Linked DNA regions of Allorhodopirellula heiligendammensis. The protein of the gene in region 1 interacts with the protein of each later gene in a pairwise test. Links are inferred from orthologs where the notes say so. Each region holds a gene or a part of one and is shown in the gene's direction. Other genes may lie near its edges. The genes, in order: Poly21_RS16040, dnaE and ctaD.

What was found.
Region 2: the proteins of Poly21_RS16040 (region 1) and dnaE interact in binary tests that used the Escherichia coli proteins (3 or more experiments, as listed by UniProt). The link is inferred for Allorhodopirellula heiligendammensis from one-to-one orthologs.
Region 3: the proteins of Poly21_RS16040 (region 1) and ctaD interact in binary tests that used the Escherichia coli proteins (3 or more experiments, as listed by UniProt). The link is inferred for Allorhodopirellula heiligendammensis from one-to-one orthologs.

The regions. Positions count from the first base shown.
Region 1 is NZ_SJPU01000002.1:1,523,578-1,526,647, reverse strand. What follows is about bases 80-2,995. They hold Poly21_RS16040 (pyridoxal phosphate-dependent aminotransferase), read left to right. Parts: upstream 80-937; coding sequence 938-2,053; downstream 2,054-2,995. Other genes in these bases: Poly21_RS16035 (PQQ-binding-like beta-propeller repeat protein), read left to right, coding at 2,295-2,995; Poly21_RS16045 (glycosyltransferase family 4 protein), read right to left, coding at 80-799. Also shown: more of Poly21_RS16045, read right to left, coding at 1-79; more of Poly21_RS16035, read left to right, coding at 2,996-3,070. UniProt on the Escherichia coli protein: Shows aminotransferase activity with methionine and histidine as substrates, and to a lesser extent also with phenylalanine.
Region 2 is NZ_SJPU01000005.1:122,824-127,098, reverse strand. The notes cover bases 149-4,269. They hold dnaE (DNA polymerase III subunit alpha), read left to right. Parts: upstream 149-472; coding sequence 473-4,069; downstream 4,070-4,269. Other genes in these bases: Poly21_RS24990 (S46 family peptidase), read right to left, coding at 149-229. Also shown: more of Poly21_RS24990, read right to left, coding at 1-148. UniProt on the Escherichia coli protein: DNA polymerase III is a complex, multichain enzyme responsible for most of the replicative synthesis in bacteria. This DNA polymerase also exhibits 3' to 5' exonuclease activity. The alpha chain is the DNA polymerase catalytic subunit.
Region 3 is NZ_SJPU01000003.1:592,849-595,862, forward strand. Bases 100-2,959 are described here. They hold ctaD (cytochrome c oxidase subunit I), read left to right. Parts: upstream 100-627; coding sequence 628-2,292; downstream 2,293-2,959. Other genes in these bases: coxB (cytochrome c oxidase subunit II), read left to right, coding at 100-624; Poly21_RS22190 (cytochrome c oxidase subunit 3), read left to right, coding at 2,285-2,896; ctaF (aa3-type cytochrome oxidase subunit IV), read left to right, coding at 2,927-2,959. Outside these bases: more of coxB, read left to right, coding at 1-99; more of ctaF, read left to right, coding at 2,960-3,014. UniProt on the Escherichia coli protein: Cytochrome bo(3) ubiquinol oxidase is the terminal enzyme in the aerobic respiratory chain of E.coli that predominates when cells are grown at high aeration.

The DNA.
Region 1 (3,070 bases):
CAATCCGAGCGAAATAGCCGACGCGGAACTCGCCCGCAACTTTCGTGTGCGGCGTGGGCAACCCATCGGCCACCGAGGCCGCGGCGACCAAGTCCACCTCCCCAAACGGCTTCAGATCGATCGACAGCGGATGGATCTCGAACTTCTCCGCTGGGATGCTCAACAGCCCGCACATTTTGTCTCGGTAAAAACGACTGTAGGTCACGAACGTGTCGACGCTCTCGGCTAGCTCTTGGCATAACAAGATCGCTTTGCGACGAACGTTGTCGGGCAGTTGATCTAGAAAGATATCATCACCCTGCAAGACGACAATGATTTTGGTGTCGGGCAAACGCTCGGCGATGGAGGGAATCACACCGCCAATCAATAGGTTACTTAGAATAATCGCATCGGGCCGATGCTCAGTTTCAAGCCAGCGGACGAGCCGCTCGACCTCACTGGCCTGGCGTCCGTGCTCACCCCGCAACATCGATAGCGTCAAGTCGCCGAGCTTGGCTGGATCGGTGCCGACGGCGTTCCGGGTTGCCGCGCCGATGATCCCAGGTCGATCAAGCCACGACCGCAGGCCGCGGGGAACCCAACGCAGCAACGGAATCTGCTGCAGCAAGTACACTTGAATCCCGCCGAGGAAGATTTGGTCCGACGCGATACCGGGCTCGTCGGTGCGGATGGGTGTGTAGACAGGCTGCAACAAGACGTCGTCACCGATCGCCCGCATCGCTTTGGCGAGCGAGTTGTCGTGCATGCAGCTGCCGCAATACATGCCAGCGGCTCCGGCGGTTAGAAAGACGATTTTCAAATCAGATCACTGTACAAAGATGAGTCAACGTCGATACTAGTGAGACATGCTCGCAGCCTGTCCAATCGGAGGCGACAGGCGGCAAGCCCGCTCCAAGTTTTGCCAGTCATTATCACCACCATTTTCCACGACACCATCATGCACCCTTGGATTGCCGACCGCACGAAAACATTCGACAGCAGCGGGATTCGACGGGTGTTTGATCTCGCTGCAAAACTCAAAGACCCGATCAATCTTTCGATCGGGCAGCCCGATTTCGATGTACCCGATGAGATCAAGGAGGCGGCGATCGACGCGATCCGCGATGGCCGCAACGCTTACTCGCCGACACAGGGCATCGCCCCACTGCGGGAAGCCATCCTAGCAGAAGTTCGCGACAAGTACCCTGGTCAAGACCGCGACGTGTTTATCAGCAGCGGCACCAGTGGCGGATTGGTCCTATCGATGCTGTCCATGATCAATCCGGGCGACGAAGTGATCTTTCTCGATCCGTACTTCGTCATGTACCCCGCCTTGGTACGGCTCGCTGGCGGAGTGCCTGTCGCGGTGGATTCCTATCCTGATTTCCGGCTTGATCCCGACAAGATAGCGGCCGCAATCACCCCCAAAACTAAAATGATTTTGGTAAATAGCCCCGCCAACCCCACCGGCGTGACGGCTAGCGAAGCGGACCTCCGCGCAGTCGCCGAGATTGCCGCTCAACATCACATTGCGCTGCTGTCCGATGAAATCTACAGCCGGTTCTTCTACGATGGCGAGTTTTACTCCCCTGCAGAAGCTAACCCGGATACCATCGTCATCGATGGTTTTAGTAAATCACACGCGATGACAGGGTGGCGCGTTGGCTATATCCATGGCCCACCCGAAGTGATCGCGACCATGCTCAAAATCCAACAGTTTTCGTTTGTCTGTGCCCCGCAACCCGCCCAATGGGGAGCACTTCGCGCCGCCGAGATCTCCATGCAGACGAACGTGGACGACTACCGCAGAAAACGCGATTTCCTTGTCGATGAACTGTCCCCACACTATGAACTGACATCCCCCGGCGGTGCGTTCTACCTGTTCCCCAAAGCACCGGGAGCGGCGGGCGGGGCGGCGTTTGTCGAACACGCCATTTCGCAGGGCTTGCTGATCATCCCCGGGAATATCTTCAGTGCGCGGGACACGCATTTCCGCATCAGCTTCGCCGCTAGTGACGAAACGCTCCGTCGCGGCGCCGAGATGCTGATCAAGCTGGCCGGGGCGGCGACCTAGGATGGCGCTGGCAAGGCGACTTTGACGGGATGCTGGGGTTGCCCGTCACGGGGGCGCGAAACTTGACATGCGGGGTGGGGTTGAACGACTGACTGGCTACCGGTCTGGACCGACGGCCCCCATCACACTCCCAACCTTGGAGCACAACTTCTTGCGATACCTCATTTCGATCATCCTGTGCGGATTCGTGCTCGGTACATGCACTCGGGCTGTCGTGGCCGCCGATGCGACGACGGCTCCCATGAGCGACGGTTGGCCTCAGTGGCGCGGGCCGGGAGCGTCGGGCACTGCCGAGGATGCTCATCCACCAACAACGTGGAGTGAAACTCAAAACATTCGTTGGAAGATCGAGGTACCCGGCATTGGGAGCAGCACCCCCATCATTTTGGGCAATCGCGTTTATGTGAGCTCAGCAGTGAAGACCGATCGAGTGGCCGAGAACGCACAGTCCGCCACCGGTCAACCCGCCGAAGACCAACCAACTGTTCAGCGCGGCGATCGCCGTGGTTTCGGCGGCCCAGCGGGCCGAGCCTCTGGCGACCGAGGCCCTGGCGAAAGGGGTCCTGGCGAAAGGGGTCCTGGAGGTCGCGGCCGGGGTGGGGCGGGCGGTGGCGCTGCGCTTACCAACTACTACGATTTCATGGTGCTTGCTTACGATCGGGCTACCGGCGATGAGATCTGGCGTACCACCCTAGCGCAGCAGGTGCCGCATGAAGCCGGTCACTCCACCAATACCTTTGCCTCCTCATCCCCAGTGACTGATGGCGAGCGACTTTATATGTCGTTCGGTTCCCGCGGCGTGTTCTGTCTGGATTTCGACGGCAATCCAATCTGGGAGGTGGACCTGGGCCAAATGCAAACCCGTGCGCAGTTTGGCGAAGGTAGCTCCCCAGCGGTCTACGATGACACTTTGGTGGTGCCCTGGGACCACGAGGGCGAGTCGTTCATTGTCGCCCTGGACACCAAGACGGGTGCTGAGAAATGGCGTGTCAGCCGTGATGAGCCGACGACTTGGGC
Region 2 (4,275 bases), on another replicon or contig:
CGAACGATCCCGAGCCCCCGGAGTTGAATCGGACCGAGGCTAGACGCAGGTCGTCGGCCCATTTTTGTGATGGATCAAAGTCGTAACGTTCCTTCAGCAACTCGCGAGGCAAGTCATTGAACAAATACATGCCCTCGTCGGCGTGGAGTCGGGCGGTGGACGACGAGAGCAGGGAGGCGGTGATCACGGTAATCGCCAATGACAGGGAAGCGAACAGGCGGCAAAACATGCAAACGACTCTCTTTTTGGGAATGAAAATTCATCGGCAGAGGGGCGTCTCAAAATACCGGGTCCACCTGAATATTGAACAGCCCCACTCTCAGGAGCCGTTGGGACGCTAGCCCCCGTTTTCTCGGATCTCGAAATTTCTACCTCACCGCCTCTGAACAGACCTCGCTCGAGCCGCTAGGTTGAACGATCCGACCCTGACGCGATTCGCGTCCGCGAGCGTACCCCCGAATAATTTTCTGCCATGAACGCCATTATTCCTGCTGCTGCATCCGATTTGGCCGCCGACGGGACGATCAAGCCGCCCCGTCCATTTGTCCACCTGCACTGCCACAGCCACTACAGCCTGCTCGACGGGGCCGGCGACATCGGCAAACTGGTCTCCCGCGCGGTCGATCATGGCATGAACTCGCTAGCACTGACCGATCACGGGAACCTACACGGAGCCCTCGAGTTCTACCGCAAGGCCAAGGACGCTGGCATCAATCCGATCATCGGCTATGAAGCCTACATCGCCCCGGGCAGCCGGTTCGACAAGGGCGGCGCCAGCAGCAGCAAGGCGGCGAGTTATCACCTGACCCTACTCGCCCAAAACCGCACCGGATTTAAGAATCTCATCAAACTGGCCTCGGCCGCGTCGCTGGAAGGTTTCTACTTCAAACCACGGATCGACAAAGAGATTCTCGAAAAGCACAGTGAGGGCATCATCTGCTTGTCAGGCTGCGTCAGCAGCGAGTTCAGCCGCGCGATTCTCAAAGGCGTCGCCACGGAAGAGCACGAGCGGGAAGCTAAAAAGATCGCAGGCTGGTTCCACAACGTTTTCGATGATCGTTACTTCATCGAGATCATGAACAACGAAGTCGATATCCAGCGCCAACAACTCGAAGGCGCCGTCACGATCGCCAATCAAATGGGGCTTCCACTTGTTGCGACCAGCGATTGTCACTACGTCGATCCCGATGACGCCGAAGCACAAGACATCATGCTGTGCATCAACACCGGTCGGTTCCGTACCGACCAAACGCGCATGAAAATGGAGAACGATCAGTTCTTCCTGCGCAGCCCCGAGCAGATGTACGAGAAATTCCCTGGGCTCGATGATGCGGTCGCCCGCAGTCAGCAGATCGCCGACACGGTCGACATCGAGATCGAGTTCAACAAGTACTTCTTCCCCGGCTTCGAATGCCCCGACGAAAAGACACCGCTGCAGTACCTCCGTGACTTGTGCGAACAGGGTTTGATGGAGCGATATGAAGGCGACGACGAGCGGATCATCGATGGCAAGCTATCCGACGAGGTAATGGCGCGGCTGGACCGCGAACTCGACGTGATCGAAAAACTCGGTTACCCGACCTACTTCTTGATCGTGTGGGACTTCGTCAATCACGCTCGCAGCGTTGGTATCTCGGCGACGGCTCGGGGCAGCGGCGTGGGCGCGATCGTGTGCTACGCCCTGTACATGTCGCACGTTTGTCCGCTGCGGTATGACTTGCTATTCGAACGGTTTCTCGACGAGAGCCGCACCGAGCCGCCGGATATCGATATCGACTTTGAAAAAGAACGTCGTATCGAGGTCATCGACTACGTCAAACAACGATACGGGCACGAGATGGTGTGCCAGATCGGGACGTTCGGAACGCTGGCCGCCAAGGCGGCGATCAAGGACACCGGTCGCGCCCTTGGGATCCCACTCTCACGCGTCAATCAGATCACCGAGATGGTGCCTGATGAGCTGAAGATCACGATTAAGAAAGCGCTTGACAAGAGTGCGGACTTGAAGATGGCCTATGACGGCGACCCGGAGATCCGCGAGCTGCTCAATCTGGCGATGAAAATCGAAGGTTTGGCGCGAAATGTCGGCACGCACGCTGCCGCCGTCGTGATCGCCGACAAACCGCTGACCGAATACGTGCCACTCGGTCGTGTTCCCGGAAAACAGGACGTGATCACGCAGTGGGCGATGGCCGACGTAGAAGCGTCCGGCCTGCTCAAAATGGACTTTCTGGGTCTAAGAAACCTGACCATCCTAAGCCGAACGGTCAAGCTCGTCGAGCAGACCACGGGGCAGAAGATCGATCCTTTAAAGTTCCCGCTCGACGACAAACCCAGCTACGCGTTGCTGCAACGGGGTGAGACCAAGGGCGTCTTCCAGCTTGAGTCGGGCGGCATCCGCGATCTTTTGCAGCGGATGAAGCCGGACACATTCAACGACATCATCGCGACCGCGGCACTCTATCGTCCGGGGCCGCTCGAAGGCGGGATGGTTGACGATTACGTCAACATCAAACACGGTCGACAACAACCTGAATACAAGCACCCCGTGCTCAAGGAGATCCTGGAAGAGACCAACTCGATCATGGTCTACCAAGAACAGGTGATGCGGATTCTCAATCGCCTCGGTGACGTGCCGCTGGCCAAAGCCTACACGTGCATTAAAGCGATTTCGAAAAAGAAACAGGCATTGATCGATGCCAACCACGACGTCTTCATCGCCGGCAGTGTCAAGAACGGCTTGGCTGAGAAGGACGCCGAAGACATTTGGAATCTCATCGTCAAATTCGCGGGCTACGGCTTTAATAAGAGTCACAGTACCGCATATGCGCTCGTCGCCTATCAAACCGCGTACCTGAAAGCTCACTATCCCACCGAGTTCATGGCCGCGTTGTTGTCGAGTGATATCTCAGGGCGGAATTTCAAACGCAAGGATGCACTCGTCGAGCACATGGAGGACTGCGATCGGATGGAGATCGAAGTCATCCCGCCGGACGTGAATACCTCCGCTGCTGACTTCAGCGTGACCGAAAACAAAATCCCCTTCGCGCTCTCGGCGATCAAAGCCTGTGGTGGATCGACAGCGGTTTCGATCGAAGCCGAACGGGCTAAGAACGGACCGTTTCGCGATATCTTTGATTTCTGTGAGCGAGTCGATCCCCACGACTGTAACCGCAGCGCAATCGAAACACTGATCAAAGCCGGTGCGATGGACAGCTTTGGCGCCAAACGCAGCCAGCTCGCAGCTGTGGTCGAACGGGCGCTGCAAGCGGGTGCGGCCGTGCAAGCGGACAAGAAACACGGACAAGCGAGTTTGTTTGGTGCGTTTGATGAGGAAGAAGAATCAACCGACAGCGGAGGGTCGGCCGGTGTGCCGATGCCCGACATCGAAGAATGGCCGGACCGGGAAAAACTGCTCGCTGAAAAAGAGGTGCTGGGCTTCTATTTGCACAGTCACCCGCTAGCGGAGTTTGAACCCAAACTCGCGACATTCCGCACGCATACCACCGAATCGCTCGCCCAGTGCAGTGATCGCGACGAGGTGATCCTGGGCGGCATGCTCAGCTCGATCAAGCTCGCTCATACCAAGAACCCCAAACCGGGCCAACCCAGCAAGTACGCCAACTTCGATCTCGAAGACATGCAGGGAAATGTCCGCTGTATCCTCTGGCCACGAGGCTTTGCCGTCTGCGGCGAGCGCGTCCAGCCCGATGCGGTCGTGCTGCTTAAAGGGAAAGTCGACCGGCGTGGTGGCGGTGACGAAGTCAACTTGATTGTCGACGAGATCACACCGCTGGAGGAACTCGACAACAAGTTCACCCACGGCATGCGAATCCGGCTCGACGAAGCGGATCACGACGAGACAACCGTCTCGAAAGTCCGCGAGATCGTGCGCGGCTATCCAGGTTCGAAAGAGCTGCATCTTTCGATGGCCTTGCAAGAAGGCGAGACAGTGCATTTCCGCGCCGACAAATTCAAGGTCGACATCTCACCCCAGCTCCGCGAACGACTCGACGACCTCCTCGGCAACGGACACTACAAACTTCTGATGAGCAAACCGCAGCGATAGGGAGAATGTGAGCGGTCTTGGACCCCGTTCGGGGTCCATTGTCTTTTTCGATTTTGGTTACCGGAGGTGCGCTGCGTTGCAGCAACCTCCGGCTATTATCTAAGACCGCTCCGCGGTGGGAGCGACTTGAGTGTCCGCTCCGCTCGATACGGTCGGGATCGTGTCGTCTATCCCGGAGGGATTTCTGAGACAATAGCCGGTGGTAA
Region 3 (3,014 bases), on another replicon or contig:
ACCGCCAATGAGTTAGTGATCCCAGTCAGTGATGAGGCCACGAATCGACCAGTCTATTTGCAACTTGAGTCCGCCGATGTCATCCATAGTTTCTGGGTGCCGAGGCTGGCTGGTAAAACTGACTTGATACCTGGCAAGACGAACCAGATGTGGATTCAGGCTGATCAGGAGGGCACGTTTGCGGGTCGCTGCGCGGAGTATTGTGGAACGCAACACGCTAAAATGTTGATCCGTGTGCGTGTCGTTTCGCCTGCGGATTATGCGACATGGATTTCGCACCAGCAGCAGAATGCGCTGCCACCCAGTACCGAGCGTCCCGCTGAATCGCCCTCGGAAACAAAAACAACAGGTGCTCTCGCAGGGCACGCCCGGTTCATGGAACTGGCGTGCGCCAATTGTCACACCATTGGAGGCACGCATGCGACTGGGAAATTCGGGCCGGATCTTACTCACTTGATGAGTCGAGAAACATTGGCTGCGGGGATTATGGACAATGATCGGGAGCATTTGACGCGGTGGATCAAGGATCCCAACTTGGACAAGTCCGGGTGCCGGATGCCAGATATGCGGTTATCGGATACTGATGTCAAGCAAATCGTCGACTACATGATCACGTTGGAGTAAACCATGGCGATTGCCGAACCCACCATCGAATCGCCCGCGCCGCCTCTGGTCACGCGGTTGCATGGATGGGTGACGACGGTGGATCATAAACGCATCGGCTTGATGTACCTGATGATGAGTTTGTTTTTCCTGGTTCTGGGAGGCTTGGAAGTTATCTGGATCCGCATGCAGTTGTGGTCGGCCAATAACACGCTCGTCGAAGCCGACACGTTCAACCAGCTGTTTACAATGCACGGCACCACGATGATTTTTTTCGTCGTCATGCCGATGATCGCAGGGTTTGCCAACTACCTCATCCCCCTGATGATCGGTGCCCGTGATGTGGCATTTCCGCGACTCAATGCGTTCGGGTTTTGGATGTCGTTATTTGGCGGCATGATTCTTTACCTCAGCTATTTTACGGGCGAGGCTCTCTATGGCGCCGGTTCTGCGCCCGATGTGGGGTGGTTCGCGTATGCGCCGTTAACTTCTCCCGCGTATTCACGCGGCAGCAGTGTCGACTATTGGATTCTGGCGACGCTCGTCAGCGGCGTGGGGACGCTCACTTTCGCGATCAATCTGATTGCCACGATCGTGTCGATGCGTGCACCGGGGATGGCAATCGGTAAGCTGCCGTTATTCGTGTGGATGATGCTGGTCGATGCCTGGTTGATCGTGTTTGCATTTCCGCCCTTCACCGCCGCCCAAGTTATGTTGTTGATGGATCGACATTTGGGGGCGCACTTCTTCGATACCCAGGCAGGAGGCTCTGCGATTTTGTGGCAGCACCTATTTTGGTTTTTCGGGCATCCCGAGGTATACATCATGGCCTTGCCAGCCTTTGGAATCATTTCGGAAGTGGTGCCGGTATTTTCTCGCAAAGTCATCTTTGGCCACACCACGCTGGCGATGTCGACGACTGCGATTGGATTCATCAGCATGGGGGTGTGGGCCCATCACATGTTCACTGTCGGCTTGAACGACGGGTTGGATGCATTCTTCTCAGCGGCGAGTTTTTTGATCGCGGTACCCACCGGAATTAAAATTTTCAACTGGACGGCGACGCTGTACGGAGGTCGCTTGCGGTTGCACACCCCGATGTTGTTTGCACTTGGGTTCCTATCGATGTTCTTGATTGGCGGACTGACGGGAGTGATGTTAGCGGCGGTTCCAGTCGACTGGCAGGTTTCCGATAGTTATTTCTTAGTCGCCCACTTTCATTATGTATTGTTCGGGGGGAGTTTGTTCGCGTTGATGGCAGGCCTTTACTATTGGTACCCCAAAGCCACTGGGCGGATGCTCGATGAGACGTGGGGTAAATGGCATTTTTGGCTGCAATTGATTGGCTTCAACCTGACGTTTGCACCCATGCACATCTCGGGGCTGATGGGCATGCCCCGGCGTGTTTACACCTACCAGGCCGGACAGGGCTGGGAGATTTGGAATCAAATTTCAACGGTGGGCGGTTTCGTGATGGGGGCCGGTTTTGCGGTTATGTTCGTCAATTTGCTGTGGTCGCTTCAGCGGGGCAGGATTGCCGGTGACGATCCTTGGGACGCGTGGACGCTAGAGTGGGCGACGAGTTCGCCGCCAGCATCCTATAATTTCGAAACAATACCCATCGTTCGAAGTCGACGCCCCCTTTGGGATAAAAAGCACCCTGAAGATCCGGACTGGATACATGAGTGAAACCATCGCCGTGAGCGAGCTATCAACACCCCAGCAGCCCTGTCCTCCACCGGACAGCGTCACGCTTTCGGCTACGCGAGTGGGCGTGCTCACCTTTCTGTGTTCGGAAGCTGTGTTTTTTGCGACATTGCTGATTGCTTACGTGACCTATCGAGGGGCGACACTTCATGGTCCGACTCCCGAAACATCACTAAGTTTGCCCCTGGCGATTTTGGATAGCGTGTTTTTGCTCAGTAGCAGTGTGGCGATCGGATTGGCGGTCAAAGCGTTTGATCGCAGCGATGTGCCCCGGTTCACGCGATGGATGCTGGTGACCATTGTGCTGGGAAGCTTGTTCCTGTGTGGGACCGCATACGAATGGTATCAATTGATTGTGCATGATGGGCTGACGATTAGCCGCAATTTATTCGGCACTACCTTTTTCACATTAATCGGCTTTCATGCAGCGCACGTGACGATCGGTTTGGGTGTGATGAGTTTGTTGCTCTGGAAACGGCGACGAGGAGATCTGGCAGTCGATAGCGAGGCACCTGAAATGGTGTCATGGTACTGGCACTTGGTTGACACGGTGTGGATCGTGATCGTGTTAGTGGTGTATTTGTAGTCCTGGTGGGCGGAGACGAGTGAGTAGTTCATGAGTGAAGTCAACGAAGAGTCGGAATCAATTGGCATGCCTGCACCTACGGCATGGCCGATGGTATCCGCTGCAGGCGTGGCGTTGG